One region of the Paenibacillus allorhizosphaerae genome, then DNA from elsewhere that is predicted to be linked to it. Evidence: riboswitches for the same ligand, from Rfam matches in the RefSeq annotation. Region 1 holds a riboswitch; each other region holds the start of a gene.
The links. Region 1 has a riboswitch for cyclic di-AMP ahead of ACFQI7_RS26770 (hypothetical protein). Riboswitches for the same ligand answer to the same signal wherever they lie in the genome.
Positions count from the first base shown of each region.

Region 2: linked by a shared signal. The riboswitch ahead of ACFQI7_RS01200 (APC family permease) and the one ahead of ACFQI7_RS26770 (hypothetical protein) in region 1 are both predicted to bind cyclic di-AMP.
Region 3: linked by a shared signal. The riboswitch ahead of ACFQI7_RS26280 (stalk domain-containing protein) and the one ahead of ACFQI7_RS26770 (hypothetical protein) in region 1 are both predicted to bind cyclic di-AMP.

Region 1 is NZ_JBHSRV010000009.1:96,475-104,380, forward strand. It holds gene kdpB (potassium-transporting ATPase subunit KdpB) at 1-496, opposite strand, end outside; gene kdpA (potassium-transporting ATPase subunit KdpA) at 513-2,192, opposite strand; gene ACFQI7_RS26760 (potassium-transporting ATPase subunit F) at 2,207-2,284, opposite strand; gene ACFQI7_RS26765 (hypothetical protein) at 2,424-2,834, opposite strand; cyclic di-AMP (ydaO/yuaA leader) riboswitch at 2,959-3,221, opposite strand; cyclic di-AMP (ydaO/yuaA leader) riboswitch at 3,398-3,596, opposite strand; cyclic di-AMP (ydaO/yuaA leader) riboswitch at 3,937-4,133, shown strand; gene ACFQI7_RS26770 (hypothetical protein) at 4,237-4,692, shown strand; gene ACFQI7_RS26775 (AraC family transcriptional regulator) at 4,804-5,640, opposite strand; gene ACFQI7_RS26780 (ABC transporter substrate-binding protein) at 5,742-7,055, opposite strand; gene ACFQI7_RS26785 (alginate lyase family protein) at 7,428-7,906, opposite strand, start outside.
Region 2 is NZ_JBHSRV010000001.1:300,371-308,276, reverse strand. It holds gene ACFQI7_RS01230 (SagB family peptide dehydrogenase) at 1-687, shown strand, start outside; gene ACFQI7_RS01225 (MerR family transcriptional regulator) at 956-1,435, shown strand; gene ACFQI7_RS01220 (SRPBCC family protein) at 1,457-1,888, shown strand; gene ACFQI7_RS01215 (SRPBCC family protein) at 1,903-2,364, shown strand; gene ACFQI7_RS01210 (DEAD/DEAH box helicase family protein) at 2,657-3,217, shown strand; gene ACFQI7_RS01205 (hypothetical protein) at 3,315-3,437, shown strand; gene ACFQI7_RS01200 (APC family permease) at 3,471-5,309, opposite strand; cyclic di-AMP (ydaO/yuaA leader) riboswitch at 5,422-5,563, opposite strand; partial or broken gene rbsK (ribokinase) at 5,945-6,862, shown strand; gene ACFQI7_RS01190 (LacI family DNA-binding transcriptional regulator) at 6,920-7,906, shown strand, end outside.
Region 3 is NZ_JBHSRV010000008.1:317,855-325,760, reverse strand. It holds rRNA gene rrf (5S ribosomal RNA) at 158-274, shown strand; gene ACFQI7_RS26300 (hypothetical protein) at 468-665, shown strand; gene ACFQI7_RS26295 (AAA family ATPase) at 710-1,471, opposite strand; gene ACFQI7_RS26290 (hypothetical protein) at 1,566-1,649, shown strand; gene ACFQI7_RS26285 (polysaccharide deacetylase family protein) at 1,839-2,543, opposite strand; gene ACFQI7_RS26280 (stalk domain-containing protein) at 2,696-3,568, opposite strand; cyclic di-AMP (ydaO/yuaA leader) riboswitch at 3,572-3,742, opposite strand; gene ACFQI7_RS26275 (DUF6483 family protein) at 3,902-4,594, shown strand; purine riboswitch at 4,739-4,840, shown strand; gene purE (5-(carboxyamino)imidazole ribonucleotide mutase) at 5,053-5,538, shown strand; gene purK (5-(carboxyamino)imidazole ribonucleotide synthase) at 5,535-6,728, shown strand; gene purB (adenylosuccinate lyase) at 6,762-7,906, shown strand, end outside.

The DNA of each region.
Region 1 (7,906 bases):
CGGCTTCCTTGATGACCGGAGCGGATTCCCCCGTAATCGCGGACTCGTCTACGGACGCTAATCCCTCGACCACCTCGCCGTCTCCCGGGATCATCTCGCCTTGCGACACGATGACGAGATCGCCTTTGCGCAATTCGGTCGACGGTACTTGCTTCACGCCGCCGTTTACGACTTTGTTTGCCGTAGTCTCCTTCTTCGTTTTTTTCAGAGAATCGGCCTGCGCCTTGCCCCTGCCCTCCGCCAACGCTTCGGCGAAATTGGCGAACAGCACGGTGAATAACAGAATCAGGAATACGGTAATATTAAACCCGATGCTTTCTTCTGTGCCGAAATAGCCTGGAAAAACGATCATCAGCAATACGATGAGCGTCCCGACTTCAACGACGAACATAACCGGATTTTTCATCATGGTGACCGGGCTCAGCTTGACAAAGCTATCCTTTAATGCATTTCTTACGATGTCCCCGGTTAATAATGTTTTTTTATTATTACTCATGTTTGTCGTCACCTCTTTAACGGATCGTCAAATGCTCGGCAATCGGACCAAGCACAATCGCCGGCAAGAACGTCAATGCACCGATAATCAGTACCGTACCTATAAGGATGCCGACGAACAAACCGTTATCCGTACGGAACGTACCGATCGTTTCCGGAACCCATTGCTTGCGCAGCAGCGAGCCGGCCACGGCAAGAAGCGCGACCATCGAAATATATCGGCCGAACAGCATCACGAGCCCTGTGGTTATATTCCAGAACGGCGTATTGTCTCCGAGTCCCTCGAACCCCGAACCGTTATTGGCCGCGGACGATGTGTACTCATACAGTACTTGTGAGATTCCATGGAATGTCGGGTTCGTAATCGCCGCTTTGCCGAGCTCCGTTGCGAGCGCGATCGCCGTTGGAGCAAGTATGATAAACGGATGCGTCAATATCGCTATCGCGATTAATTTCATCTCGCGGGCTTCGATCTTTCGCCCCAGAAACTCCGGCGTCCTTCCTACCATTAAACCGGCGAGGAAAACAGCCAGAATCGCGTACATCAGCATGTTCACCAGACCGACGCCCTTTCCTCCGAACACACAGTTCAGCATCATTAAAGCGAGCGGCGTAATGCCTCCGAGCGGCGTGAGCGTATCATGCATATTGTTCACCGAACCGGTCGTGGCCGATGTCGTAACGGTAGTAAATAAAACCGATTGCGGAATGCCGAATCGTACCTCTTTCCCTTCCATGCTGCCCTGTGATGCATCAATGCCCAAACGGTTCATCACCGGGTTACCTCTGGTCTCGGATACGTAAACCAAGGACAAGAACAGCAGGAACAAAATCATCATCGCGGAAAAGATAACCCAACCTTGCTTGCGGTTTTTCGCGAACAAGCCGTACGTATACGGGAGTGCGGCCGCCAGCGACCACATCGACAATATTTCGATGACATTCGTGAGCGGATTCGGATTCTCGAACGGATGGGCCGAGTTCACTCCGAAAAATCCGCCGCCGTTCGTTCCCAAGTGCTTGATGGACTCCAGAGACGCCACCGGACCGATAGCGATTTGTTGTACTTGTCCCTCCAAACCCGTAACCGTTAAGGTAGGCTGCAGCGTTTGCGGAACGTGAAGCGCCACAAGCAGAAGCGTCACCACGAGCGCCAGCGGGAAAAACACGCGCGTATGAGCTTTCACGAAATCTTCAAAGAAGTTCCCGATCGTCCGACCCTTATTTGTAATCCCTCGAACAAAAGCGATGGCAACACATAACCCGGTCGCCGCAGAAGTGAACATCATCATCATGATGACGGCCATTTGCGAGAAATACGAGAGCCCCGATTCGCCGCTGTAATGCTGCAGGTTCGTGTTGGTCATGAAGCTGATGACCGTATTGAATGAAAGCGTCTGCTCCATGTTGTCGATGCCGTTCGGATTCAGCGGCAAAAACTTTTGTACCCTCAGAATCAAATAACTGACGGCCACCAGCACGATGTTCGTTAAAATGAAGCTGAGTCCGTACGTTTTCCAGGTCATGCCCTTTCGATCCTTAAGCCCGATCAGGGCAAAAACAGGTTTCTCAATGATAGAAAAAAATTTGTCCGTCACACTCGCTTCATTCCGAAACACCTGGTATAAATAAGTGCCGAGCGGCTTAACGATCAGCATCAAAATCAGGATCACAACGGCAATTTGCAAAATGCCCACAGTGTACAGCCTCCCTAAAATTTCTCCGGATGAATGAGCGCATAGGCCAGGTAAATAAAGATAAACGCCGTAAATAAATAAACAACGATCATTTGCGCTCACCTCCCGTTTCCTCAGTCACTTTGCCGCACCAGGACAAAAAGCCGGCGAACAGAACGTAAGTCGCTGCGAGAATCAAAACCATATAGAGATCCGCCATATATACTCCTCCATCACTTCCAAGTTCTCGGTTCACCCTACAAGCGCATGGAGTAAAAACGATACTTCATCGCTGTTCGTATGAATGACGAAGCTCGCTCCAAGTCCTTTATAAATGAGCCGCGGGTGGTTCGAATGCGTGATTACATAAGTCGGTTCGCTGCTCCAAGAACTGCATATGCGAATGTAGCGGCAGCACAAAGTAAAACTGCTTTCGAACAAAAATATTTTTCCGATCGGAAAGTCGGGCAGCTGCCAGGTGCTTTCCTCGGTTGTGTCGACGAGTATAATGCGCTCAACGCCCAGCTCCTTCATTCGCGCTCGCTCCCGCTTGTTATTAGCGATCGCGGCAAAGGGGAGTCTATGCGTCATTAATAAACGGACGAAGGCTTCACCCGCTTTGTTGGGCGCAGATACCAGAATAAATCTTTGCCGGCTATCCATGTGTTCTCCTCCTTGAATGAAGAAAGAGAAGGCAACAAAAAAGAAGCCTGCGATCAGAGAAGAACTCTTCCCGCGGCTTCTGAAGGCACAGTAAAGAACATACCGTGTCCTGCTCACGACAATCGTTGCCTCTCTCTATACGCTTACGAGGTTAGCTGACGGATTCGGGCGTGAGAGTCGCCCTACTTGCGTTGCAATTGTACAGCGGAGATGTCGCTGGACAATTGTCAACAATGCTGCAACCGTTACATCGGTATTCACGATGTCGGTTGTCAACTGCAAGATTCACCCCATAAAGCCGTGACCGTATCCGACATTTGGATATGCTGCGCGACTCCGTTGGTTCCCCCGTTCCTTTTCCATTCAAGGATTCAGCGAAAAGTTGCATATGACCTATTCAATTTATTCGTCTCTGCAAATAAAACGGTAAATTTTCAATAAAATGCAGCAAAAAACCACAGAGGCATTAAGCCCTGTGGTCGCGGCAAACGATCACAAGCTTCATCATCCTCTCTCCAAAAGCAGCGCTTTTCTGTCGAATCGATCCGGATTCGAAAGACAAGCCGGCTGCCGTCTAACGCTTACGAGGTTAGCTGACGGATTCGGGCGGTGAGAGTCGCCCTACGCGAGTACGGAATTCCATGACATTCCGTCCCCGCGATTCACCCCTGGCGATGCGCGACCGGCTCTCACACCGTTCTTGCACCACCTGTTGGTTCCCCCGTTTTCCTTGGTATCAAGGAAATTCAGCGAATAAAAATGGGAAACTTTGTTTGGATTGTTTCTTGAGTCGTATCATACGCTCGAAGCAACGCGCTGTAAAGAAACGCTGCATTGCAAATCCGGCACTGGCAGGCGATAGAGCTCGAACAATCCGTATATGATCTTTCATTTTCGATATCATGCTCCGCTTTTCGCCGCTTTTCTGAGAAACCGCGATAAACGAAGAATCAAGCAGCATTTATATCGATATTAAATGCAGGCTTTGAATGAATCCGTTTCCATCCTCATATGAAGCCAAAAAACCGAAAATAACATCCGGATTCGGGTTTTACTTTGCGTATGGCTCGGAGTATGATTCATTGCAACAATATCATATTTTCCTATTCAAACGCAGAGTTCCTTTATAGGAAACGGGGGACCCAATCGAAGCCTATACTAACGCAAAGGCTTCAAGGGGTGAATCTCAGATAGTGACAACCGACATCGCTTCGCTAGATGTAACGGTTGCAACGTGAGTAGGGCACTCTCAAGCCCGAACCCGACAGCTAACCTCGTATGCGCATTGAGAGAGAACCGCACCCATGCCTTCTATTGCTATGCAAGAAGCCCGGGAGCAGAGTTTCTCTGCTCTTCGGGCTTTTTTGCGCTTTCCACCTTAAAGTTAAGGAGATTGGATACGATGTTCAACTTAACCGTTCCTTCACCCGTAATAAATGAAAATGAGCTTTTACACTATCGCATCTGCGCGATGGAGGTGTTCCGGTTCGACTGCCGCCTGATCCAGAATCAAATCCCTTTGACCGGCGGCGAATGCAACTGCGGATTGCTCAAAATATCAAGCGGCGGGGTTAGCGGTTGGGGAGAATACGTGATACCCTGCACGAGGGAAAACATAGATTTGGTCCGCTGGGCATTCGTCTTTGCGAAACTGAAAGGTCTTTCCATTGCCGATGCCATTCGCTGCGTCCAAACCAGAGACAAAGCGTGGGGGCAAGCAAGGACGAATCTCGCCGAATCGGCGCTGCTGGATTTGGCCTTCAAGCTTAGATATCCCTTCACCCTGCAAAAAGATATCGCTTCATCATTAGGGAGTTCCCTGTTGATCGACCGTTCGCAGGCGTACTTCTCTTTCTAAATGCAATGCGGTGCAGACAACATCATGACGAAACCAAGAAAAACCAAGCCGGTCTGTCGGGCCAAACTTGGCTTTCTTTGGTATGCTATTCCTCGGCGTCAAAGGCCGCGGCTACGCTTTGCGATACATGCGGGGAGCCATGCCCACTTCCCTTGCAAATAATCTGGTGAAATAAAGCGGATCCTGATAGCCGACCTCTCTGGCAATTTTCGAAATCGGCTCATTGGTGGTGCGGAGCAGCTGCTTCGCTTTATCCAGCCTTATTTTGTTAATAAATTCAAATGGCGTATAACCCGAGTACCTTTTGAACAAAATCGAGTAGTAGCTGGCCGACAGCGACGCCATGCGCGCCAATTTATCGCGTTCCAGCGACTGCTGGTAATGGTCCTGAATGTATTTCATGGAATCGGATATAAGCCGGGCCGTTTCATCTTCATCCCGCAGCTTGTGGGTCAGCGCCTCACTAAGCCACTTCATCAGCGTCAAGAACAGAAGCCTGACGGTCCATTCGGTCCCCGCGTTTTTGTCATTCCACAACTCATGCAACTGTTTGAGCCGTCGTTCCAGCTCCGCGGCGTCCGCATGAACGGAAAAAACACGCTCGAACGGCAGAGGGGCGCCTTTCTGTCCCAGTCTGGCTTGGTTCCCTTCCCATTCCATCGGGAAATACAGGAAATGCACGCTATAATACGTCAGAGGTTCCGCTTGCGAACTTGACAATATCATGTGTTCATCCGGAGCCATATGAAGAACCGTGCCCGGATTTAGTTCCCATACGGTGCCATTCAATTCATACGTGCCCTTTCCCGCAAACACGTAAACAAAGTTGTACAAACTCGTCTGTTTCAGCTCAAACCTGTACTTCCTTTGTTTCCAGAAGGGTTCCCCGCGGAGGAGCACCTCGACCATTTTCGGAAAAAATCGTTCGAAAAACGGCTCATGCACCATTCTCATCTCCCACGACGCATGATGTATATAACGTCATCATAGCACAGAACTTTGCCCCTCGGCAGAGAAGCGCCGCCCCGGCAGCTTGCAAAAATGCCGGATCATTTTGCTTTCTCGGAAGCAATCGCTTTATTGATCACTTCTTCGGCGCTTCGCAGCACCGTATTCAAATCTTTATTTTCCACAACGGCCTTCTGCAGTTCTTTCATAAACATGTTCTCGGCCTTCACGTTCGTTAATCCCGGCTTGCGGCCGGGCATGCCCGGTCCGACTTTATTGTAGGATGCCGCCTTTATATTTTTCCCCTTGTAGAGCGGGTCGTTCAGCATATACTTGTTTTTGATTTCTTCGTTTTTCAGCACCGGATATAATCCCATATCGGCCGTTAGCTTGGACTGCATCTCGTCGGAGGCTAGCCATGCAGCCACCTGGAAGGCGGCATCCTTGTTTTTGCTGCTGCTCGTGATGTACACGCTGCGGAAATCGGCCAACCGCGCGATGCCCGGCAATTCCTTGTACGTAGGCATGCTGACGATGTCCCACGCAAAGTTCCAATCCATGAAATTTCTGGAGACGAATGTCGTCATGGCGGAATTCCCTTTAATAAACTCTTTCCAATCCAAGTCTTTGTTGATCGTCGTCGAATCGAATTTCAATCCGGGCATCGTATAAAAGCGCTTCCAGTTCTCCCCAATTTTTCTCCACTTGTCCGTGTCGACCGCCGCTTTGTCTTCCGTCAAGCTCAACATCGGTTCGCCAAACGGATTTTGCGTGAAAAAGGTTTCCATCCAGCGGTCTGAAAATCCGCGATACTGAATGCCGCCCTCGGCTCTTGTCATAATTTTGGCAATCTCGTACACGTCGTCCCAGGTCATGCCGTCCTTCGGATAAGGAACGCCGAACTTGTCGAACAAATCTTTATTATAGTGCAGGAGCCCACCGTTCGTGCCGCTGAGCGGGATGCCAGCAATAATGCCTGCCGTCTCCTGCTTCATTTGTTCAAACGCAAGCGAGTCAAACCGCGAAGTATCGAATTTATACTTTTTCATCAAGTCGCTAATATCGTACAACAGGCCGCTCTTCTGCAAATCGGGAGTCGCTACGCCGCGCCCCACGAACAAATCCGGCATGCTGCCCGCTGTAACCAGCGCATCGATTGTCGGGCCTCCGGAGCCGGTGCTCGGAACCGCTTTCAACGTATAGTTGGGAAATTTCTTTTTCGCTTGTTCCGCGATGTAATCGAATTCGCTTTGCGACATCGACCACATATAGAAGCTTACTTCCGCCGACATGTTAGCCACCTTGGCGACATCCGCTTCTGCGGTTCCTGGACCGCCGGCTTGCGTCCCGCCATTCGCACATGCCGTAAGCATCAATGAACCTGCGGCGAAAATAACGATCCGTTTTTTGTTCATGCGTACCCACCCTTTTTTATAAGCGTTTTCAAAACGTTTTCCGTGTCTGCTCCTGCCACCTTAATATGGTTGCTGCATCAAAGACCTTAACGATTAGTTATTCTACAGCTAATTATAAATTGTCTATTACGGAAGTAAATGGATTACCAGTTAACGTATATGGATAATTAGTTAATCGTAAAACGGCATAAACGTTGCGCGAGCGGTTACCCTGAGAAAGGTCATATAAACTCCTAGTCTGCTCCCGGCCCGTTTACTTGGTGAAACGAAAAAAACCGGCGATACCGCTTCCGCGAAGCCGGTATGCCGGACGAAAGAAGGGCAGCCTGTGTGCATCAGACTGCCGATTGTTTTCATAGAACCCACACTTCCTTAACTGGGGGTGGTCATCAACCAGAATGACCAATCGGTTCGAGGCCGCAAGGTCGTCAAATGCCTGGAAACTGCGGCCAGCCTGGGAGAGGCGTACACCTTCTCCGCTCTTCGAGTCAGTTGAACGGCCAAGCCGTTGATCTCTTTGTCTATGTTTTGCCAAGCCCAAGGTATCTCTTCCGCCAAGTAAGGGGCCAGGAAGTTGAAACCCCGTTCAATGCCTCGACCGTCCTTGGTCTGATACCACCACAGATCGTCGCCAAGCACTTCGCCGCATCGGGCGAGCGCAACAAAGGCGCTTAATCCGTAAAGGGAATAAAAGAGGGCCCGGTTCCGCTTCAGCTCGCGGTGAAGTCCTCCATCCGGCGTGAATTGCACGTCGACTTGCCATTTGGCGCGGTCCATCATTTGTCTGGCCCGCTCCAGATTTCCGCCGTATAGGGAGAAAGCCGCCACTTGTGCCGCATACCAAGAGCCGT
Region 2 (7,906 bases), on a different contig from region 1:
GCATCGTTTCGACAAGCGGGTAGGGCGACCCATGCGGATACCGGTATTCAAGCGGCATATATGCCTTTCGTAAAGCGATTGTCCTGTGACCTGGCCTCATATTGCCGAAGCCGGTATTCGCCGGAATCGGATTTCGTACTCCGCCGGGTGTCACAGCAGGACCTGGCGGCTTTGTTACAAGAAACGACCGCTTCTTTCTCTTCGGTATACAGCGATTTGAATAGTCCAGGAGAACATCCTGCTTCGCGTTTGTCTTTGTACTGCAGTGTGTATAACGTTGAGGGCGTACCGGACGGCGCCTATCGTTATGACGGCACAGCCCATATGCTGCGCCGCGTGCTTCCGGGAGATCACCGGCTGCGGCTGCAAAAGGGAATGTCGTTGGATAACGTCAATTTATTTCAAGTGCCGCTCTGTTTTCATGTGGCAGGAGATCGGAATTACAACCAACCCGAATTAGGCTATCGCGGATACCGTATTCAACAGATGGAGGCAGGGATGCTTGTACAAAGACTGCTATTCGCGGCGTCGGCCGTCGGCATGGGAGGACGGCCGCTGCTCGGGTATGATCCTGCGGTTTGCGACGAACTGTACAATCTGGCGGACCAGAAAAAAACGACGCTGATCCAGATTCCGATCGGTCACTATCGCGGGCGTCCTCGTTTGGAAGGGAGCCTGCATACTTAGATGATTTAAAGTATGCTTCATTGGTTAACGAAACAAAATAGGTTTGCATAGCCATGTGAAAAGCTTGAGAAATCAAGCTTTTTCATATTTGCGGACGTTTCTGTTCGCTAAAAACAATCCATCGCCAGGTGCTGGCTGGCAGCAGATGATGTTGATCATACGATATTTGTTGTTGCCGGAAAAGTTTTTTGTGCTTGCACCTTACGTAACGTCATGATTTATAGTAAAGTTACCGGTAAACAAGCTAGCGTTGAAGAAGGAGTTGATTATGAAACGTAAATGGAAAGTAGGCGACCTCGCCAAGCTGACGGGGCTCACCGTGCGAACATTGCGATTTTACGATCAAATCGGCTTGTTTTCGCCATCCGACCAGACCGAATCCGGCCACAGGCTGTACAATGAATCCGACATTTCGCGTCTGCAGCAGATTTTATCGCTCAAGGAGCTCGGCTTATCGCTTGAGGAAGTCAAGTCCGTCTTGGCCGGGGAGCAGTATAGTCCGCTTGAGATTGTTACCTTGCAGATGGAGCGGATCAAGGAACAAATGAAGCTTCAGCACAAGCTATTGGAGCAGCTTGAACATGTGTCCGAGCTGATGCAGGGGAGGGCGCCGCTCACGGTTGAAGATTTCACTAGGCTCCTTCAAGCGATGAAGACCGGTCAAGAGAAGCTGGTCGTCGAGCGGCGGATGAGCTGGGAGCACCGGCTGGACATGCTCGGCACTTTTCTTGCCGAAGAAAATGAGTAATGAACCCAAGGAGGATTATCCATGATTGAACGATTCGTCAAACACGCTACCTTCGTCATCGAACGAACGTATCCAGCTTCGCCTGAAAAGGTTTATAACGCTTGGTCTGACCCATCCGCCAAAGGGAAGTGGTTTTCCAAGCCCGAAATCTTCGAATTTCGGGTAGGGGGGCGCGAATACAGCGCCGGTGGGCCTCCGGAAGGACCGGTCTTTACCTTCGACGCTTGTTATCAGGAGATCATCCCGGAACAGCGGATCGTATATACCTACACCTTGGATTCGAACGATACACGCATGTCCGTGTCGATCACAACGGTCGAGCTTATACCGACGGAGGGCGGCACGAAGTTGGTCTTCACCGAGCAAGGCACATTCTTCGACGGGCACGATACGCCGGAAATACGTGAGCACGGCACGAACGTAATGCTTGACGCGCTGGGCAAATCGCTTTAAGGAGGTTTGAGCGCATGTTACCAATGATAAAAGATAATGAAATTATATCTGCGCGAGAATATGATGTGCCGCGGGAGCTTGTTTTTCGAGCTTGGACTGAGCCGGAGCAATTGGCCTACTGGTGGGGGCCGAAAGGCTTCACCAATACGTTTCACGAGTTCGATTTGAGGCCCGGAGGCTCGTGGCGCTTCGACATGCACGGACCGGATGGCGCAAACTATCCGAACCATAGCGTCTTTGTCGAGATCGTACCTATGGAGCGGATCGTGCTCGATCATTTGTCCGGACACCAATTTCGGGTGACAGCGACCTTCGAAGAACTTGGCAGTCGCACGAGAGTCACATTCAGCCAGCTTTTTAAGGACACGAAGGAGTTCGAACAGGCCAAGCCTTACTGCGCCAAAGGCAACGAGCAAAACCTCGACCGATTGGGTGCGTTGCTTGCTGGAATACCCCCCCGGTCTTTGAATCAATAGTGCCACAAGCTGCCCTAGGTGAACTGCGCCTCTTTTGTTAGTTGTGTCTAACAAATGGGGTGCAGTTCAATACCGGCTGCTTTTTCTATTCCGTGGCTTCGGCATAATATCGTCCATTTAGAATTATCAGCGAAGCCGAACCATTCTGATGCTTCAAGAAAAGCTTTCTTCATGGCAGCTTCTCCAGCTTTCGTGCCGTTCGGAGATCGCATATAGAATTACGCTAATGGAAATGGTATTATTTTCTATATTACTCCGAAGCTTATAAAAGGGAGAGGGGCGTAACGCTATTATGAAATTCGTAGTCATATTTGGACCGCAGGCAGTGGGCAAAATGACCGTCGGCCAGGAGCTCGAAAAAATTACGGGTTTGAAGCTTTTTCATAATCACATGAGTATTGAAGCGGTTGCTCCGATTTTTAGTTACGGCACGGAACCCGGGAGACGATTAGTCAAGCTTTTTCGCCAAGCGATCTTTGAAGAAGTAGCGAATAGCGACATGGATGGCTTAATATTTACATACCTTTGGTCATTCGACCAACAGGCTGACTGGGACTATATAGAAAGCATTTGCCGCATCTTCGAATCGAAGGGCGGTATCGTTTGTTTTGTTGAACTGGAAGCAGAACTGGAAATAAGACTGGAGCGAAATAAAACGCCGAACCGGCTAAATCATAAACCTACAAAAAGAGATATTGCATTTTCCGAACGGGATCTGTTAAACAGGATGGCGAAAAGTCGGCTCAACTCTTTTGATGGGGAAATCCAGAGAGACCATTATATAAGAATCAACAATGCAAATTTGAGCCCGGAAGAAGTTGCAAGCATGATTAAGCAAAGATTTTCATTATAGACGACTTGTAATCGTAAGACATGAGCTGCACTTGAATATGATTCCTGACATAAGGTCAATTTAATGGTAGCGAATTGAATAAGGGAGATGTGTTCTATTGGACTTGGAAGAACTGTTAAAAGAACTGTTTAGCTCGCAGCAGGATTGGCATGTAAAAACCAGTGAAAATACGTATGTTGTCGTGCCTGATCATAACGAAGAAATTGATGATGAAGAATAATGGAAAGAGAGGGCCGACTAGCCCTCTCTTTTTTCACTTTTCGCATAAATGATATGGAACGGTAGCCACGACTACGTCCTTTTCCTTTAACAGTCTGGATCGGATTCGGTATGCCGACTGATTGTGCAGCAATCTTTGCCACCATTTCCTCGGTACGAATTGGGGTAGAAGGACCATAATCGTCTGCTTCTCCTTGACATGTGTATCAATCCGTTCAATAAATTCCACCAAAGGCTTGACGATGGTTCTGTATCTGGAGTGAAATACTACCAATCGCACCCCTGGATTCCACTGCTCCCATTTTTTCTCCATTTTGTCCTCGTCTTCTTCGGTAAAGGAAATATAAAAAGCGATGACATTTGGCGAAAGCGTCTTTGCATACGAGATCGTAGAGGCAACCACGCGATGAATCCCGGCGATCGGAATGATGATAATCGATTCTTTATGCGGCAAAGGCTCCTCTATATTGATTCGAAGCTGGTCAGCGACATCTTCGTAATGATCGTAGATTTTGGTTATAAGCCATAACAGTATCGGTGTTAATACAATCACGATCCAGGCGCCTTGCACAAACTTTGTAATGCAAAAAATAACGAGAACCGCAAACGATACAAGGGCGCCTATTCCGTTTATAATCAACCGTCCCTGCCATCCCTTTTGTTTTTCCTTCAGCCATTTGCGAACGAGGCCGCTTTGAGCGAGCGTAAACGATAAAAATACCCCGATGGCATAGAGCGGGATTAACGCATCGGTCTTTCCTCGAAACGCAATCAGCAGGATGGAAGCCAAAATACCTAATGTTACGATCCCGAAGTGAAAGGATAGACGGTCTCCCCGGTTAGCGAACATGCGCGGAAAGTTTTTATCTTGAGCCATGATCGATGCCAAGATCGGAAACCCGTTAAAACTGGTGTTGGCGGCAAGCGTCAAAATCATCATAGTTGCAATCTGGGTTGCATAATAAATGATTCCGCGTCCGTAAGCACTTTCCGTAACCATGGAGAGAACGGATGTATGTCCTTTTGGGTCCGGCGTGATGCCGTAGGCCATCGTTAAAACCGTGACGCCTCCGAATATGATCGCCAGCAAAATCCCTAGACAAACCAAGGTTCGCTTGGCATTGTCCTTGGAAGGCGATTTAAAATGAGGCACCGCGTCTGAAATCGCCTCGATGCCGGTGACGGCGGAACATCCGGATGAGAAGGCTTTTAACAAAACAAACAAGGTGAGCCCTGTAGGCACGGAAGAAGGGATCACATGAACGGCTGACGCATGACTGGCTCCCGTAAACAAATCGAAAATGCCTTTGCCTATTAACATGAGTAAACAAAGAATAAAAAAATAGGTGGGGAAGGCAAATACGGTTCCGGATTCCGAAGTACCTCTCAAATTGATCCAAACCATGAACCACACAAGAAATACGGCAATCGGTACAATATAAGGAATGGCCGCCGGAAACGCGGACGTAATAGCCTGCACCCCGGCCGAAATGGACACCGCCACCGTCAAAGTGTAATCGATTAATAAGGACACGCCCGTCAACCTTCCGAAAGACATGCCCAAGTTTTCTTTGGAGACCATATAGGCTCCGCCGCCTTGAGGATAAGTTTCGATAACTTGTCTGTAGCTGATGACCAGAATGGTAATCAAAAGGATGATGGCTATCGCAATAGGGAGCGAGAAACCATAAGCCGCCGCGGCTCCAACAGCTGCAAGAGCGATCAAAATCTGCTCCGTACCGTACGCTACAGATGACAAAGCATCCGAGGATAAAATCGGCAAAGCTTTCCACACGGGCATCTTTTCTTGTTCCAACTCATTGGACTTGAGCGGCCTGCCGAATATCATTCTTTTTAAAGAATCTGCTGCCATTCCGTGCACCTCGATTAAGAATGATTTTCGTTAACCTAATTCCAAATTCCTGTTTAATATATCCAAAAAAAAGCACAAAAAAACACAAGGTTAGAGTCTTGTGTTCATCATCTCACCTTCTCACGAAACGCTTACGAGGTTAGCTGTCGGATTAGGGTTGTGAGAAGCGTACCCTTCCCATGCTTATGGCATAGGATTCACCCCGGTAGTCGGGTCCCCCGTTTTTCTTAAAGAAAATTCAGCGTTATTCAATTTGTAAGTACGAATTGAATATTACTTTCTTATTCAACAAAAGTAAACCGAGTTAAACATGGCTGACCGTCAATTATTTTATCCAAATCCGTAAAATAGCGTTTACATCCATACACAGGTTTATTATCCTTTGTATTTTAGCGATTTGCTTTAATTATTGAAAATATTTGTGCTGATGCGCATGAAGCGAGTCGAATCCGGACAGCGTGGATTGCCTGCCCGATTTGCTACAAACGTGAGGCGATATTCATGCATCGAAATTAACATGCATGCTGCGGGATACAACGAATTTCACTGTAAATCTTGGATTGACGATGTTCGCTAGCTATGCCATAATCGAATTGGAACCGGTTCCATAAATGTGCAAGGAGAGTTGATTCGGATTGGGTAACATAGCTGTAGTTGGCAGCATTAATCTGGACATTGTCAACCGCGTTCAGCAGTATCCTATTCCCGGCCAAACGATCAAGAGCGGGGGGACGGAGTACAATTACGGCGGCAAAGGTGCGAATCAGGCTGTCGCTGCTGCCCGTTCGGGAGGCCATGTAATGATGGCGGGCGCCGTCGGTTCCGATTCTTTCGGCGGTGAGCTGCTGGCTGCTTTACGACAAGAAGGCATTGATGCGGATCTGGTCGTCCGAAAGAGCGGCAACTCCGGCATGGCGTTTATTACCGTGGACGCTTCGGGTCAAAATCAGATCATTTTGTCCGAAGGAGCCAACGGAGACGTGGTCACGGAAGATGTTCAGCCGCTATGGGCCGCGTAAGATGTGACAACCATACTTCTGCAAAATGAAATTCCATGGGCTTCGAATCTCAGCGTGATCCGGCAGGCGAAAGCCGAAGGGATTCGCGTAACGTTCAACCCGGCCCCGGCGCTCCCGATTCCCGGTGATGTGCTCAAGCTAATCGACATGCTAATTGTCAACGAATCCGAAGCGGAGTTCATTACGGGGCGGGAGGTTGGCAGCAGAGCCGAGGCGGAATCTGCAGCAAGTGCATTGCTAGCCGGCGGCGCAGGCGAAGTGATCGTTACGTTGGGATCGCAAGGCGCGCTGTACATGGGGCAAAAAGGGGATCGCTTCTATACGCCGGCTTGCCCGGTAAAGGCGGTCGATACGACAGCAGCCGGGGATACATTCATCGGAGCCTATACGGCACGAATAAGCGCCGGGAGTCCGATCCCGGAGGCGCTGCGGTTCGCTTCCGCTGCAGCCGCCCTAAGTGTGATGCGCAGGGGAGCCCAATCCTCTATCCCGACGCTTGAGGAGATAACAAGCTTTTTAAACGCAGAATCATGAGTTTTGTGCGAGTGAAATGTACGGATTCGTTTTTTGAGTGATGGTTAGGAGATAGATATGGATCAGAAAAAAACGAAAATTACGATCGATGACGTGGCAAAGGAAGCCGGAGTGGCCAAGTCTACCGTATCGAGGATTATCAATAACGCGCCCGGGGTAAAACCGATCACGAGGCAGAAGGTAAACCGGGTTATTGAACAGCTGGGATTTACGCCTAATATAATGGCTCGAAGCTTGAAAACGAATTTACGCAGACAAATCGCACTCGCGATAGACGACATACGCAATCCGTATTATCCAGAACTGGCGTGGGCGGCGGAGCAGGTGGCCAAACAAAATGATTATCGGCTTGTGTTGATCAATCATTACGGAAATCCGTCCGAAGAGCTCGCGGTCATAAGGGAAGTCAACGATATGCATGTAGACGGTATCGTTCTGCTTTCCATCAGCCACCCGAAAACGTTGAATTCGCTCATTAAGAAAGCGACCGTTCCGGTCAGTTTAATCGGCAATTACGGCGAAGAGATGCCGGCGGATACAGTAGGGCTGAGCCGATCGGAAGGGTACTTGGCAATGGATCACCTGATTCGGATCGGCAGAAGGCGAATTGCGTATGCGGGTGGCCCGATCACGATGCATCGGGGATCGCGTTACAATGCTTACGAGAAGTCGCTTGCCGCGAGTTTTATGAAACTTGATCGTTCCCTTGTGTTTACCGGCGAAAGATTATCTCTCGAAACCGGAATGGAAGCCGCGCAATATTTTTACCGATTGAAGGAACGGCCGGATGCCGTGTTCGCGGCCAATGACCTGATCGCCATCGGCGTCATTCAAGGTCTTATGGAGCTGGGATTGCGGGTTCCGGAAGATGTCGCCGTCGTAGGAATCGACGATATCCCTTGGTGTATGCTGACGAATCCGAAGGTAAGCTCGGTTTCGAATTTAGTGGCGGAAATGGGCCGCATCGCGGTCGAGCTGCTACTGAAACGGATCGATCAATCCGACGAACCGTTTAAGAAAGTAAAACTGGAACCAAGGTTGATT
Region 3 (7,906 bases), on a different contig from region 1:
TTTTGTTGCAGCGAAGATTTATCTTTTTGAAGTGACCTTTGTGCGAAGCACAACGGAACGATAAAAGATAAATCGGAGCCTCGTTTCGATCCAGTTTTCAGGGTACAAGCGACCTTGAATAAAAGTAATAGATGTTTCCTGGCAGAAACATCAACCGTTTGGTGATGATGGCGGAAGGGAACCACGCGTACCCATCCCGAACACGAACGTTAAGCCTTCCAGCGTCGATGGTACTTGGACCGCAGGGTCCTGGGAGAGTAGAACGTCGCCAAGCAACAAGAAGAGCCTCATTGGAGAAATCCGATGGGGCTCTTTTTATGTTGCATTTGGCTGTGTCAGCAGCAATCATTGGCTCCCAAACGTTATTCGTCGAAATCCGATACTTGGAGATAAAAGAGGCACCTGAATGAAAGTTGTTCGAAAGCCGTAAACTAAGGCGTAACTCATCCACGGAGGTGAAGCCTGTTATGAATGAAACCCAAAAGAACAGTCCGAATGAGGAGCTTGGCCAGCTGGGTACGCATGCTAGCGGAGCGACGGATCTGCACAAGACACGTACGACAAGTATGCCTGTACAAATTGATCCGCCGGTTTCGCCGAATCCGGGCGCGATCGATAACCGGGATCGCCGTTTCGATAATAAAAAGAACGGCCAGCCCATCTAAACATCATTACGGGAGAGAAAGAGCGGAACAATTCTGCTCTTTTTTTATTCATCAAGAAAAAGCTCCCTCAGCATCCGCTCCCGATTGTTCAGAAATTGCTTCGTAATGATATAATGGTCCGTTTCATCTAACCGGGTGTGTTGAATGCCATCGGCGGTAAGCTGATATAAAGCGGAATCAGGATAAGCCATCAATATGGGAGAATGGGTCGAAATAATGAATTGCGAGTTTTTATTCACCAAGGTATGGATACGGGAGAGCATAGACAGTTGTTTGAAAGGTGAGAGCGCCGCTTCCGGCTCATCCAGGATGTAAAGTCCGTTGCCGCCGAATCGATGCATAAATGCGGAAAAGAACGATTCTCCATGCGACTGCTCATGCAGCGACTTGCCTCCGTAAGAATCGATGATCTTCCCTCCCGATCCAGGCTCCCGATCCATTTGATCAATATTGGTGGCAAGGTTATAGTACGTTTCGGCTCGGAAAAAGAAACCGTCACGCGGCTTATTAATACCGCGCACGATCCGAATATATTGATGCAGCGTAGAGTGCGACTCCTGCGTGGAGAAGTTGAAATTCATGGTTCCGCCTTCCGGATTGAAGCCCCAGGCAACGGCCAGCGCTTCCAACAGCGTAGATTTCCCCATGCCGTTCTCACCCACGATATAAGTGACTTTCGGATGAAGCGTAAGATTGTGCAGTTCTCCCAGTGCTGGGAGATTGAACGGATATTGCGCAAACGACGGGACCTTTTCCCGCAGCAGAGCGAAGCTTCGGATGAAAGGGTCTTTTTCAGCAAGAACCACGGCAATACCTCCTTATTATGAAGATATTATAGTTGAATTTCGCAGCCGGAGCCATTCCCGTGTATAACGAAAACATGGCTGCGCTTCTTCGGCAATCCGGCATTGGGAAGAAGAAGGACTGCTATGGCCAGAGCGCGATCCGGAAAACGGTTTATTTTATGCAAAATACAAAAAATGAAGGAAATCTTACAGGCAGTTGAGCATCGTAGCATTAATAAAGCAAAAAAAGAGATCGAAGGCGCACTATCAAGCATTCATTGGTGCAACCGCCAACAGTTGTACTGCGTTTATATATTGGTAGAGCTTTGCAATGAGGTCGGGTTTATGGAATAAGCTCTTGCCGCCGGGGCAAGAGCGCTGAAAATGCTCATTTTCGCGTCTTAGCGATGAGATCAGATACGGTAAGAAAGCGGTAGCCGCGCTGCTGAAGCTCCGGCAGGATGCGTTTGAGCGCCTCTACGGTTTGGCTACAATCTCCTTCAAGATCGTGGAACAAAATGATGTCACCGTTGTGAACATTGTTTAGCACCGTTTGAACGATTTTGTCGGCGCCAGGCTTCTTCCAGTCTTTCGTATCCTGATACCAGGACCACATGACGACCGTCAGCTTGTCCTCCTTCATGGATTGGAGCAGCGCATCGTTGTAAAATCCGCCTGGGGGCCGAAAGACGCTCGGCATTTGCTCGGTAATATCGAAGATGACTTCCTGGGTTTGCCGAATTTCCTCGACGATTCGTTCGGGAGGGTAGTTTTTCAGAAAATGATGGTCAAACGTATGATTGGCAATCTCATGGCCTTCATTTACTTCACGGATCGCAATGGCCGGATACATTTTCACGCGTTTGCCGAGCACGAAAAAAGTCGCCTTAGCCTGATACTGATGAAGTAAATCCAGTATTTGCGGGGTATATACCGGATTAGGACCATCATCAAACGTTAAGGCGATAAGCTTCTGGTCCGTCTGCACGTTCCATACAACCTCGCTGCCGAGCGGAGGCGCCGCGGTAGTCGTAATCGGAATCATCAGCGAAACAATGAGCAGGAGCGTTACTACGGTTTTTGTTTTCGTCAACGGGCTTCACCTCGGCATCTAAAGTACCTTAGTTAGGGTGGGCCAACGGATGAAAAGTATTCGGAAGCGGCGGCATGCAAAAAAAAACAGCCGCCCTAAAGAGGACGACTGTTTTTGCCATTGGATGAGTCCAGACTGCTGTAGAGATGTAGTTAGGAACCTAATACGTAAATTTTAACTTGCTGTACGCCGAACATCCTTGCTTTTGAGCGGCTTTCGGGCAAGAAAATATCAATTTTATTGCCTTTAATGGCACCGCCGATATCACTGGCCGTAGCGTACAAGCCACCGGACGGCAAGCCGTCGTAATTATAGCCCTCGATATATACTTTCGTGCCGAGCGGGATCACGTTCGGGTCGACGGCGATCGTTCCGAGCTGCAATGGATTTCCCATATAATCGACTGGGCCGTTGCCGCCATTCTCGCTCGGAGAAGCCGTATACGCCGTTGCTTTCGCTTCGATGAGTTTGCTGTACGAAGGGATCGCACTGCTGCTCAATGTCGAAACGGCGGCTGGCTGTTCTTTTGGCTTGTACCATGCCGGAGCATAATATTTACCGTCCGTACCCAAAATGGCGATACGGTTCGAGTTGTCCCACTGGCTGTTATACCCGAACGTATCGGAGAGCAGCCGGAAAGGAACATAGACTTTCCCGTCGATCAGTTCTGCTGGTGTTGCGATTTCGGTTGATTTGCCGTCGACCGAAATATGGTTATCGCCCGTCGTAAGCGAAATGCTCTTTTTTCCATTCGCCAAAGTGACTTTTATTTGCGAGCCCGCCGGTTCCCATTGTACTTGAACTCCAAGCTTGTCTGCGACGACGCGGGCAGGCACCCGCAACTTATGATTCTCATCCAGGAAAGGCTGTGCGTCCGGAAAATGGACCAGACTGTCGTTGACTTGCACCTTCACGTCTTCCGCCAAGCGTTGAGGCTCGGCCGCTTCCGCTTTTTGGCATACCGGCAAAACGGCAGGCAAGGCGAACAAACATGCGAGGAACATGCCCTTAATATTCAATTGCATTCATTTCCCTCCTATGAATGCCTCCGAGGTTAGTTGTCGGGTTCGGGAAGAGGATGCTCCCTAGTATTGCAGCCGTCGCCTTAAATCGTGACGATGCCGAAATGCATTCACCCCATGTGTTTCATCCCCCGTACGCGCACGGCAAAAAAATGCGCGATTCGGCTTTTAGTAATTTACCATAGCGTACGTACCGGTTCAATGCATAAAATTATCCAGTCATTTCCGATTAATGGAAGCCCCCTTTTTCCTCCCGGGCAGAAATGGGGTACAATGAAAATAAATTCGTGCAAGAGTAGAAGTTTATGACCGTCAGGGCAGGGGAGGAGAAGCACAATGTATAGACGAGACTATATTTTGGGACTGATTGAGAAGGCAGCCGTTGCGGTATATAAAGTGGCCGCGGCCAGAAGAAACGCGCAATTTGAAGAGGCGATGGCGCTGTTGAATCAAGCGATGAAACAACTGCTCGGTATGAATTCGAAGCTGATCGGAGCGCTGTCGGTGAAAGATTTGCTCGCCATGTTTTCTCAGGACGGCGGGATTGATCAAGGGAAAGTGCTGGCGGCGGGCGATCTGCTTCATGCGGAAGCGTCCGTATGGAAAGAGGCGGGTAACGAGACCGCGGCCCGGCAGACGGCACTCAAATGCGTTGAAATGCTGCTGACGGCGATGGAACTGGATGCCCGGTCCGAGCTGAAGAATGAATTCGACGAGCGTTTGAACCATGCGCTGGACATGGCCGGGCGTGCTCCCAAAAGCGCCGAGCTATTGGAAAAGCTGATTCCTTATTGCAATGAGGCGGGCAAGCTGGCCGATGCGGAAGACGTGTTGTTTCAATGGTTGGACGAGCTGGAGAAATCCGGACAATGGGAGCGGAGACTTAAGGCGATCGATGAAGGGATTCGAATGTGCGAGCAATGGCTTCAATTAGATGAAGGGAAAATATCGGCAGGCGGATTGAGTTCGGCCGAAATCCATAGCACATTGCAGGATTTGATAAAAATGAAAGCGAATTCGCAAACTTAAACGGCATATCGCTGAAGATCATTCAATAAATGCGAACTATTTTTTGTTTGAATTTATTTAATGTTCGTCTTTTATAGTTGACATGCGCTGTTAAAGGCTGTTAAACTGAGAGGGTAATAACAAGATGGAACAAACGAATTTTTGGAGAATAAAGTCGAATAATCTCGTATAAAGTCGGGAATATGGCCCGAAAGTTTCTACCCAAAAACCATAAATTTTTGGACTACGAGTGAACGAACGATAAGGAAGGTCGGCATGTTTGTGCCCGGCCTTAGCTTGCGCTTCGGGCTATTTGTCGTCCAGTGGATAGAACGCATCGGTATGCGCCCTATCAGCCGGACGTTTTTTTATACATCAGAAGCTTAACTTAAACACGAATGGATCTTCACCGATCAAAAGCGCTATGTGCATTGCAGTGTATGTTGCTAATTTAATCTATAATATCGGAGGTTCAGCCAGTGTCCGTACTTGTTGGCGTCATCATGGGAAGTCAGTCCGACTGGGAAACGATGAAGCACGCCTGTGACGTGCTCGAGGAATTAGGCGTTCCGTATGAGAAGAAAGTCGTTTCCGCGCACCGTACCCCGGATTTAATGTTCGAATATGCGGCTTCAGCGGTGGAACGGGGGTTAAAGGTTATCATCGCGGGCGCCGGAGGCGCGGCGCATTTGCCGGGGATGGTCGCCTCCAAGACGGTGCTGCCGGTGATCGGCGTGCCGGTGAAAACGTCTACCTTGAACGGACTCGATTCCTTGCTCTCGATCGTACAGATGCCTGGCGGCATTCCGGTTGCGACGGTAGCGATCGGGCATGCCGGTGCAACGAACGCAGGTCTGCTCGCTGCGCAGCTGCTCGGTGCTTTTGACGAAGAGCTTCAGCGGAAAGTTGCGGCGCGCCGCGAGCGGATTGCGCAAACCGTGATGGAAAAGAGCGTGCTCGAATGACAGCGGCGGCAGAAGGCAAGGCGTACGACCCCGGCAAAGTGATTGCTCCGGGCGCAACGATCGGCGTGCTTGGCGGAGGACAGCTCGGTCGAATGCTGGCACTGGCCGGACGGGCCATGGGCTACCGCTTCGTCACGCTCGATCCGACGCCGGATGCGCCTTGCGGCCAAGTGGCGGACCGGCAAATCGTCGCGGCATATCATGACGTAGCAGCCGCGCGTCAGCTGGCGGAGCAGGCGGATGTCATCACATACGAATTCGAGAATGTGGACGCAGGCGTGACGTCACTGCTGATGGCAGAATCTTATGTGCCGCAAGGAAGCCGCCTGCTCTACACGACGCAGCACCGGCTGCGCGAGAAGCGGGCGATCGAAGCCGCGGGCGTCAAGGTTGCGCCGTATGCGGAGATTGGCAGCGTGGAAGAGCTGCGTCAAGCGGTGCAGCGTTTCGGCACGCCCTGCGTGCTGAAGACGGCGACCGGCGGCTACGACGGCAAAGGACAATGGGTCATCCGGTCGCAGGAAGAAATCGAAGCGGCATACGCGGAGCTCAGCAAGGCGGGAACGGAGCTTGTGCTGGAGCAGTTCATCCGCTTCGCCAAGGAAATATCGGTCATTGCGGCGCGCAGCCCGCAAGGGGAGGCGAAAGCTTTTCCTGTTGCGGAAAATGTGCACGTAAACAATATTTTGCACTTATCGATCGTCCCTGCACGTGCCGCGGACGAAGTGCTTCGCGAAGCGGAGACGATGGCGCTGCGCATTGCGAAGGCGCTGGATGTGATCGGTCTCATTGCGGTGGAGATGTTCCTTACGGCGGACGGCGAGTTATATGTCAACGAGCTTGCACCGCGGCCGCATAATTCCGGCCACTACACGATGGAAGCGTGCCGCACTTCGCAGTTCGAGCAACATGTGCGCGCGATTTGCAATTTGCCGCTCGGCGATCCCGGGTTGCTGACGCCGGTCGTGATGGTCAATGTGCTCGGCGAGCATGTGCAGCCGCTGTTGGACTGGATCGTTCGGCCCGAGTCGGAACAGGTGCCAGGCGTTACGGCGAAGGTGCATCTGTACGGCAAGCAGGAGGCGAAGAAAGGCCGCAAGATGGGGCATGTCAATCTGCTGTCGAATTCGCCGGAGCAGGCGCTTCGTTGGATAGAGGCTTCTACTATATGGGACGCTAAACACGAATGACTTTAACGGAAAATAACGGAGGATGGGGAAACCATGATTGATCGTTACACAAGACCCGAAATGGGACGCATTTGGACGGAAGAAAATAAATTCAAGGCTTGGCTCGAAGTGGAAATATTGTCCTGCGAAGCTTGGGCGGAGCTTGGCGTCATTCCGAAGGAAGACGTAGTGGAATTACGGAAGAACGCTGGATTCAACATTGACCGCATTTACGAAATCGAGCAGGAGACCCGTCACGATGTGATCGCCTTCACCCGTGCCGTCTCGGAAACGGTAGGTCCGGAACGAAAGTGGGTACATTACGGCTTGACATCGACGGACGTCGTCGATACGGCGCTCGGGTACTTGCTGAAGCAAGCGAACGAAATATTGGAGCGCGATTTGCTCAACTTTATCGAAATCGTCCGGAACAAAGCGATCGCGTATAAAGATACGCCGATGATGGGACGGACGCACGGCGTGCATGCGGAACCGACGACGTTCGGCTTGAAGATGGCGCTGTGGTATGAAGAAATGAAGCGCAATCTGGAGCGTTTCCGCTTCGCGGCGGACGGCGTGCAGTTCGGCAAAATTTCCGGCGCCGTCGGCACGTATGCCAATATCGATCCGTTCGTGGAAGAGTATGTGTGCGGCAAGCTCGGCACGAAGCCTGCACCGATCTCGACCCAGACGCTGCAGCGCGACCGCCACGCCGAGTATATGGCAACGCTCGCCTTGATCGCAACCTCGCTCGACAAGTTCGCGACCGAAATTCGCGGGCTGCAAAAGAGCGAGTTCCGCGAAGTGGAGGAGCCGTTCGCCAAAGGCCAGAAAGGCTCGTCGGCGATGCCACATAAGCGCAATCCGATCGGCTGCGAAAGCATTTCGGGTCTGGCTCGCGTCATTCGCGGCCATATGGTTTCCGCGTACGAGAACGTCACGCTCTGGCATGAGCGCGACATCTCGCACTCCTCGGTGGAGCGGATCATTTTGCCGGATGCGACGATTTTGCTCAACTACATGCTGAACCGTCTCGGCAATATCGTGAAAAACTTGACGGTGTTCCCGGAAAACATGAAGCGCAACATGCAAAGCACGTATGGCGTACCGTTCTCCGGCCGCGTCATGACGAAGCTGATCGACAAAGGCTTCAGCCGCGAACAAGCCTACGACACGGTTCAGCCTAGAGCGATGCAGGC